4 regions of the Phytopseudomonas flavescens genome follow, and region 3 is predicted to be linked to each of the others. Evidence: predicted binding sites of a transcription regulator. Region 3 holds the regulator's gene; each other region holds the start of a gene.
The links. The regulator FliA, encoded in region 3, starts transcription of late flagellar genes. The targets are predictions, from matches to a motif close to CTAAAGTTTNNNNNNNNNNNGCCGNTAA.

Region 1 (2,202 bases), 910 kb from region 3:
CATCGGCCAGCTCACCGGCCTGCTTCACCAGATCCGCAGATGCATTCAGTGCGTGGTCCAGCCAGGCAGCCTGATCGCTATCGAGCCCCTCGATGTTGGTGAGCGTGAGCCGCCCACCGGCTTCTACGCTGAAACCGAAGGATGCGTCCTGCAGGTCCGGTCGCTCTGCGTGGATAGCTTCGAGGAGGTCGGTATAGGTCTGCTCGATCTGTCGAGATGTGGCGCCAAGCACGGCATTCGCGGCGTTCATTTCCTGCTGCTGACGCTCCACGAGGCCCAGCCGGTCGATGGGCAGGTTGGCGAGAAAGGCTTCGCTCTCTTCTGCGCTGAGCCCGCTTGGGTTGTGAATCCTGCCGGCCACGGAAAGCGCCACGCTGTGGCTGACGCTGCCAGCCCTCACTGCCGCTGCGTAATCGTGGTATTTGCGCAGCGACTCCTCGCTGAGCTGCACGCTATTACCCTGCGCCAGCGCAGCGGCGTTGCTGCCGCCAGCACTCGCACCGCCAGATTTCTCCGCAGGTTCGGCAGATACCCGCCAGGCTTGGTTGGTTCGTGGAGCAATGGCTCTGTAGGCGCTCAGTGCCGGCATGTCACTCATCTCACCCATCCCTATTCGTCTCTATCCCTAAGTCCTGGCGCGACGTGTCGGTGATGGCGCCTGGGCAAGATGCTCACCCCATCGCTGGGCGAGCGTTGGCATCGATAGCCTTGTGCCTGATTAACGGCTGCTTCGTGTGATTCTTTAGGCAATGGGGCTGCTCCGGAACGCCATGCTCATCTGCAGTTCGATGCGCATGCGCTTGCAACGGCTGTGCGTTGATCGCACACAACTCACACCGTCGATCTAAAGTTTTCACCGCTGCGTTGGATACCTCTAGGCATTCGAGCCCGTCTTGGGCTCCTGCCTGGAGCGATCGCCATGTTTCCTCACCTGAAAGTCCGCACCGGAATGGCTGCGGTGCTTGTCGTGTTCGTCGTCGCGCTGCTGTTTTCGGTGGTCAACAACTGGCGATCGGCCGAGCTCAGTCACGAGCAGATCAGCGAGCTGAACCGCGCCACCCGGCAGATCGACGGCATCAACAACGCTCTGTTGCTGGCCATCCGCACCAGTGCCAACGTGTCGTCTGCGTTCATCGAGTCGGTGGGTGGGCATCAGCAGGATTCCGAGGCCCGCCTGGTACGCAGTGAGGGCATCTGGAAAGAGGCCATCGCCAAGGTCGAGTCCGCCACTGCCGACATCACCGACCCGGTATTGCAAGGCTATGTCCGTGAGTTGAAGGCGGCCTTCACCGAGTACGGCGAGGCCATCGTCGGCCAGCGTGCGGCTACCCGCTCGCAGTCTGCCGCTGATTACTTCCAGGTGAATATCGCTGCCGGTAATGGCATGACCAAGTTGCAGGCGGTGCGCGTCAAGCTGGTCGACGAACTGGATGCACGCAGCAAGCAGATCATCGCGCAGTCGGCGCAGCGCCTGACCCTCTCGCAGACCCTGGCGATCGCTCTTGCCGTGGTGACGCTGGTGCTGGCCGTGCTGTGCTGGGGCTTCATCGCTAGCCGCGTGCTGCGCCCTCTGCGCGAGGCGGGCGAGCATTTTCGGCGCATTGCCGGGGGCGACCTGACCCAGCCGGTGTCGGTGCCCGGGCGCAACGAAATCGGCGAGTTGTTCGTCGAGCTGCAGCAGATGCAGACCAGCCAGCGCGACACCCTGAACCTGATCGCAGGCTCCGCCACCCAGTTGGCGTCCGCGGCAGAGCAGCTCAACGTGGTGACTGAAGAGAGCAACCGCGGCCTGCAACAGCAGGACCAGCAACTCGAACAGGCCGCCACGGCAGTCACCGAAATGACCAGTGCGGTGGAGGAGGTGGCGCGCAATGCCGTGTCCACCTCCCAGGCCGCCACGGCCTCCGACGGCCTGTCGCAGAAGAGCCGCGAGCAGGTGCGGGAAAACATTCAGGGCACCCATTCGATGGCCACCGAGATTCAGGACAGCGCCGAGCGCATCCAGAACCTGGCCAGCGAAGTGCAGAACATCAGCACGGTACTGGACGTGATCCGCTCGATATCCGAGCAGACCAACCTGCTGGCGCTCAACGCCGCCATCGAAGCCGCACGCGCCGGTGAAGCAGGGCGTGGCTTCGCCGTGGTGGCCGACGAGGTGCGCACCCTGGCGCACCGCACCCAGACCTCGACCCGGGAAATCGA
Region 2 (2,202 bases), 2.1 Mb from region 3:
GTCGATCTTCAGGCGCTGGGTCAGATCGCCCTCGCCTTCGGCGATGCCGCCCATGGCGTGGCTCATCACGTGCAGCGGGCGCAACAGGATACGAATCAGCGCGCCCAGCAGCAGCAGGATGGCGATCACGCCGATGACCGTGGACATCAGCGCCGAGATGCGGAACTCCTGCAGAGCGGCGAACGCCTTGCCCTGATCCACGGAAAGGCCGACGTACCAGCGCACCCCTGACAGGCCCTGCACCGGCAGGAAGGTGACGATGCGCGCGCTGCCATCGACGGCCGCTACATCCTGCAGACCGGACTCGAGGCGCGGTGCACCACTGGGGAACAGATCAGGCAGCTTCTTGAGCACCAGGCTCTTGTCAGGGTGCACCAGCACCGTGCCTTTTTCGTCGACCAGGAAGGCATAGCCCATGCCACCCAGATCGAAGGAATTCAGAATGTCGTCAACCGTCTGCAACTTCAGGTCGCCACCGACCACACCTTGAAGGCTACCACCCGTGCTCACAGGGCGAGTGATGGTGATCAGCAGGCCGTCGCGGGGATCCGCCGCCAGGTAGGGCTCGGTCAAGCCCGGGCCGCTGCTGCCCGCAGCGCTCTTGTACCAGGGACGCTGGCGCGGGTCGTAGCCGGCGGGCAACTCGCTGGGGGGAAACTGGGTGTAGGTGCCATCATTCTGGCCGTAATAGGCGTACAGGAAGGCCGAAGCGATGCTGCGGTGCTGCAGATTCCTGGCCAGTGGCTCAGCCGCGCTGTCGTCCTGAACCGACTCGGCCAGGTTGTCCAGCAACTGCATGCGGCCATTGAGCCAGTGCTGAATGTTGCCGGTGGATACCTGACCGACGTCGTGCAGGTAGTTCGCCAGGTTGTCGCGAATCGAGGTGCGCTGCAGGTAGTCGTTGTACAGCGCGAACGATGCGAAGGCGGCAATGACCACCAATGACGCAGCCAGCATGATCTTGTGACTGAACTTGAGGGTGCGCATAGAAGGTCTCGCTGAAAGTAGGACTGAATACGGCTTGCGATCAGGCTATCGGCTCGAAGCGGCCAGCCTTTAGGAAGGCGAACATCAACAGGGCGACCAAAACGGCTGTCCATCGGACAGGCGAAAGGGAATTTTCCTGGGGCGCCCCACGTGCTAGTGTCGGCAACTTTGTCGCCGCCTTACAAAGGACACGTCGGATCATCATGAACCACGCCCTCGCCCAGCTGCAGCCCTACCCGTTCGAGAAACTGCGCGCCCTGCTCGCCGGCGTACAACCCGCCGCCGATCGTTCGCCCATCGCCCTGTCGATTGGCGAGCCGAAACACCGCTCCCCCGCGTTCGTCGCCCAAGCGCTGACCGACAACCTCGAACAACTAGCGGTCTACCCGACCACGCTGGGCATTGCAGCGCTGCGCGAAGCCATCGCCACCTGGTGCGAACGCCGCTTCAAGGTGCCGGCCGGCTGGCTCGACCCCGCGCGCCACGTGCTACCGGTGAACGGCACCCGTGAAGCGCTGTTCGCCTTCACCCAAACCGTCGCCCAGCGTGACGTCGATGGCCTGGTGGTCAGCCCCAATCCGTTCTATCAGATCTACGAAGGCGCAGCCCTGCTCGCTGGCACCCAGCCGCATTACCTGCCGTGCCTGGCCGAACTGGGCTTCAATCCGGATTTCGATGCGGTGGCGCCCGAGGTCTGGCAACGCTGCCAGATTCTCTTCCTCTGCTCGCCCGGCAACCCGACGGGTGCGCTGATTCCCGTGGCAACGCTGAAGAAGCTGATCGCCCTCGCCGACCAGTACGATTTCGTCATCGCCGCCGACGAGTGCTACAGCGAGCTGTACTTCGACGAGACCAACCCGCCTGCCGGTCTGCTGACCGCCTGCGCCGAGCTGGGCCGTAGCGACTTCAAACGCTGCGTGGTGTTTCATAGCCTGTCCAAGCGTTCCAATCTGCCAGGCCTGCGTTCCGGGTTCGTGGCGGGCGACGCGGAGATTCTCAAGGCCTTCCTGCTGTACCGGACCTACCATGGCTGCGCCATGCCGGTACAAACCCAACTGGCCAGCATAGCCGCCTGGCAGGACGAGGATCACGTACGCGCCAACCGCGATCTGTACCGCGAGAAGTTCGCCGCCGTGCTGGAAATCCTCGATGGCGTGCTCGACGTGCAACACCCGGATGGCGGCTTTTACCTGTGGGCCAGAACACCGGGCGACG
Region 3 (2,202 bases):
ACGGTCGCGCGCCTTGTTCAGTTCGTTGATCAGCTGTACCGCTTCGCCAAAGTTGCCTTGTTCGAGGCTGTTGACCAGTTGGCGGGCATTGCTTTTCAGGGTCGACTCGAGGTCGGCCTCTTTTGAATCATCGTGTTCCATAACAACCTCGCGGCAGACATCAGCCGTTGACCCGCTCGAAGATTTTCTCGATCTTTTCCTTGAGCACCTGGGCAGTGAATGGCTTGACCACATAGCCGTTCACACCGGCCTGGGCGGCCTCGATGATCTGATCACGCTTGGCTTCTGCCGTAACCATCAGCACGGGCATCTGCTTGAGGCGCTCGTCGGCACGCACTGCGCGCAGCAAATCGATGCCACTCATGCCCGGCATGTTCCAGTCGGTCACCAGGAAGTCGAAGCTACCGCTCTGCAGCATCGGCAATGCGGTGGTGCCGTCGTCGGCCTCCGCGGTGTTGGTGAACCCCAGATCACGCAAGAGGTTCTTGATGATCCGTCGCATCGTCGAGAAATCATCGACGATGAGGATTTTCATGTTCTTGTCCAAGTCGACCTCCGTACAGTCCTAAAACGCCTCGGCATTCCAAAGCGCTTATAAATCGTGAAACCGGCCTGGCGGAACGCCGCAAACCTATTGCGCCCGGCTTTGCTGCGTCCACTGTGTATGTCCAGCGCCTGAAATTTCCCTATGCGCGCCATTCCACCAACCGCGCGCGTAAACGCGCGGCACACTGACTGTGCAATTGGCTGACCCGCGACTCACTCACTCCCAGTACCTCGCCGATTTCCTTGAGGTTCAATTCCTCGTCGTAATACAGCGACAACACCAACCGCTCACGCTCCGGCAGGTTGCTGATGGCATCCACCAGCGCGGCCTGGAAACGATCGTCTTCCAGTTCATGCGATGGCCCATGGTGCAAAGAATTCGTGTCTTCCTGCAGTCCGCCGCTTTCGCCTTCCTGCAACAGGTCGTCGAAACTGAACAGGCGGCTGCCCAAAGTGTCGCCAAGAATGCCGTAGTAATCTTCGAGACTCAATTGGAGTTCGGCAGCAACCTCCTGATCTTTAGCGTCTCGCCCCGTTCTGGCTTCGATTTTTCTGATTGCGTCGCTGACCATACGGCTGTTGCGGTGTACCGAACGCGGTGCCCAGTCGCCCTTGCGGACCTCATCGAGCATGGCGCCACGAATGCGAATGCCGGCGAACGTCTCGAAACTGGCGCCCTTGCCGGCGTCATATTTGCGCGATGCCTCGAGCAGACCGATCATCCCGGCCTGGATCAGATCATCCACCTGCACGTTGGCGGGCAACCGCGCCAACAGGTGATAGGCAATGCGCTTGACCAACGGCGCGTAACGTTCGATCAACTGATGCTGTGAATCTCGTGCTGTTGCCTTGCTGTACATACGGAGTCCAGAGGCTGTCGTCATACAGCCGTGTCTGCAGTCGGTTGTTGCACCAGGCGCTCAACGAAGAATTCCAGATGGCCTCGCGGATTGGCCGGCAGTGGCCACGCATCCACCTTCTGGGCAATCGCCTTGAACGCCAGCGCGCACTTCGAGCGAGGGAACGCCTCATACACCGCACGTTGTTTCTGTACGGCCTTGCGTACCGATTCGTCGTACGGCACCGCGCCCACGTACTGCAGCGCGACATCCAGAAAACGGTCGGTCACCTTGGTCAGCTTAGCAAAGAGATTACGGCCTTCCTGCGGGCTGTGCGCCATATTGGCGAGCACCCGGAAACGGTTCATGCCGTGGTCACGGTTGAGGAGCTTGATCAGCGCGTAGGCATCGGTGATCGAGGTGGGTTCATCGCACACCACCACCAGCACTTCCTGGGCGGCGCGCACGAAGCTCACCACCGAGTCGCCGATACCGGCGGCGGTATCCACGATCAGGACGTCGAGGTTGTCGCTGATGTCGCTGAAGGCCTGGATCAGGCCGGCGTGCTGCATGGGCGTGAGCTGCACCATGCTCTGGGTGCCGGAGGCCGCGGGAACGATACGAATGCCGCCAGGCCCCTGCAGAACCACGTCTCGCAGTTCGCACTGGCCGTCGATGACATCGGCCAGGGTGCGCTTGGCCGTCAGGCCGAGCAGCACGTCGACGTTGGCCAGACCGAGGTCGGCATCCATGAGCATTACGCGCCGACCGAGATCCGCCAACGCCAGCGACAAATTCACCGACACATTGGTCTTGC
Region 4 (2,202 bases), 1.5 Mb from region 3:
CTGCTGCTCGATCCCCTCGTAGGCACCGCGTGACAGACCGGACAGTGCTTCGGCGCGCTGGTTTACGTTACCGGCAGCGGCGCGGACGCGCTCGACCATGGTCGATAGCGCAGCCCCCATCTGATTGAAATTGCGCGACAGTTCGCCGATCTCGTCGTTACTGGTGACTTCCAGGCGTACGCTCAGGTCACCGGCGCCCAGCGCCTGAGCCTGACGCACCAGGTCGCCGAGTGGGCGCAGCTTGCGGCGCAGCAGCCAGATCACCGCGAGCACGGCAAGCACCAGCGTCACCAGGCTGCCGATCGCCAGCTGGCTGCCGACGCGCCAGGTCACCGCCTGGATTTCCTCTTCCGGCATGCTCGCCACGACCGTCCACGGACCGCCAGGGAACGGCACGGCGACGCTATAGAACTGCTGCTCGCCATCGCTCCAGAAACCACCTTTGCCCGGTTTGCCCAGCACGCTGGCCATGTTGGCGGTCAGTTGCTCGGGGCGCTGCGCGGCATAAGGAGGCACCAGCCACTTGCTCTGATCGTCGAGCAACGCAAGAGAGCCCGTGCTGCCAATGCGGAAACGCTGCAGGTTGGCGAACTGGGCGTTCTGCGCATCGGTGTAATCGAAGCCAACGAACAGCACGGCAATCACTCGACCCGCGCTGTCACGCACTGGGGTGTACTGGGTCATGTAGAAGCGCTCGAACAGCAGCGCCCGGCCAACGTAGTTGTTGCCGGCCAGCAGTCGTGCGTAGGCAGGATGATTGCGATCGAGCACGGTGCCGATGGCACGGCCGCCGTCCTGCTTGGTCAGCGAGGTGGTCACGCGGACGAAATCATCGCCGTCACGCACGAAGATGGTCGCCACACCAGCAGTGAGCTGGCGGAACTCGTCGACTTCGGCGAATTCGTTGTTCAACCGCGTGGAGCCCAGATACAGGGCAGGAGCCTGCAATGAACCCACCGCAACGCGCTCGTCCGGGCTGACGGTCAAGCCGCTGCTGAAGCGCCGCTCGAACAACCCGGCCAACCGCTGCGTGCTCTCGCGCAGGCTGTCGTGAAAGGTGCTCAGTTGGTCAGCCAGCAGACGCGCTTCGCTGCCCAGGTGCTCTTCACGGGTCACGAGGTTGGCGCTGCTCAGCGAGCGCAGGGCGAACAGCGTGCTGACGCTGATCAGCAGCACCAGCATGGCGGCAAGGGCCGTCGCCAGTTGCCAGGCGATACGGGAACGGGGTTGGTTCATGAAAATCTCCGAGCTCCATCGTCCCTGTATGGAGTAATTGAATAAATTGTGATCAGCCTGTAAGTCGGCGAGCGCGGAGAATACTTGAGAGTTTTAGTGCGTCAATGGCCATCATGACGCTATCACCACATTTTTTGCGTGGAGTAATAAAAACGTCTCGTCGATGAACGTTTTCAGCGCTCTTCTAACGGCGCAGCTCGACCTCGGGCAACTGCATGGCCGCCACTTCGGCAAGCAGAAATTCGGCTAACCGCCCGAAACGCTCCTGCCCACGGCGGGCCTTGGGCCACACCAGATAATAGCTTTCGCCGCTGGACACGGCGGTCGACCAGGGTAGCGCCAGGTGGCCCAGCAGCACATCCTCGGCGACCATGGCCAGATCGCCGATCGACACGCCGTAACCGCGGGCGGCGGCGACGATGCCCAGCTCCAGGGTGTCGAACACCTGGCCGCCCTTGAGCGACACCTGGTCGGTCAGGCCCATGGCCTGCAGCCAGCGGCGCCAGTCACGCCGATCGGGAGTCGGATGCACCAGCTCGGCCTGCTGCAGGCGGCTGACGTCCCACGGCTGCTCGCCGAGCACAGCAGGCGCGCACACCGGGATCAGCCATTCGTCGAACAGCCGCACGCTATGCCATTCGTTGCTGAAGGTGCCTGCGCTGAGTAACACGGCGCAGTCAAAAGGCTCATGGAGAAAATCCACACGATCGAGATCCATCCATGCGCTGGTGAGCTGCACCTCAAGGCCTGCATGCCGGGCGCGAAACAGCGACAGGCGCGCCAGCAGCCAGCGCATGGTCAGGGTCGAAGGCGCCTTCAGACGCAAGGTGCCGTCCTCCACGAGCAGGGTCGCGCATGCTCGCTCCAGGGACTCGAAACCTTCGTGCACGCCCGGCAGCAGCAGACTCGCCGGCTCGGTCAGGTGCACCGCCCGGCCGCGGCGCTCGAACAGCCGACAGGCGAAGT

Region 1: FHR27_RS14060 (methyl-accepting chemotaxis protein) is a predicted target of FliA. The motif match lies at 845-872, and genes of this name have one in related genera.
Region 2: FHR27_RS27380 (methyl-accepting chemotaxis protein) is a predicted target of FliA. The motif match lies at 1,033-1,060, and genes of this name have one in related genera.
Region 4: FHR27_RS27465 (methyl-accepting chemotaxis protein) is a predicted target of FliA. The motif match lies at 1,298-1,325, and genes of this name have one in related genera.

The regions. Positions count from the first base shown of each region.
Region 1 is NZ_JACBYV010000001.1:3,152,053-3,154,254, reverse strand. It holds gene FHR27_RS14065 (hypothetical protein) at 1-598, opposite strand, end outside; gene FHR27_RS14060 (methyl-accepting chemotaxis protein) at 920-2,202, shown strand, end outside.
Region 2 is NZ_JACBYV010000001.1:118,395-120,596, reverse strand. It holds gene FHR27_RS27380 (methyl-accepting chemotaxis protein) at 1-987, opposite strand, end outside; gene dapC (succinyldiaminopimelate transaminase) at 1,191-2,202, shown strand, end outside.
Region 3 is NZ_JACBYV010000001.1:2,241,556-2,243,757, forward strand. It holds gene FHR27_RS09835 (protein phosphatase CheZ) at 1-141, opposite strand, end outside; gene FHR27_RS09840 (chemotaxis response regulator CheY) at 161-535, opposite strand; gene fliA (RNA polymerase sigma factor FliA) at 687-1,430, opposite strand; gene fleN (flagellar synthesis regulator FleN) at 1,427-2,202, opposite strand, start outside.
Region 4 is NZ_JACBYV010000001.1:3,789,091-3,791,292, forward strand. It holds gene FHR27_RS27465 (methyl-accepting chemotaxis protein) at 1-1,236, opposite strand, end outside; gene FHR27_RS16945 (LysR substrate-binding domain-containing protein) at 1,421-2,202, opposite strand, start outside.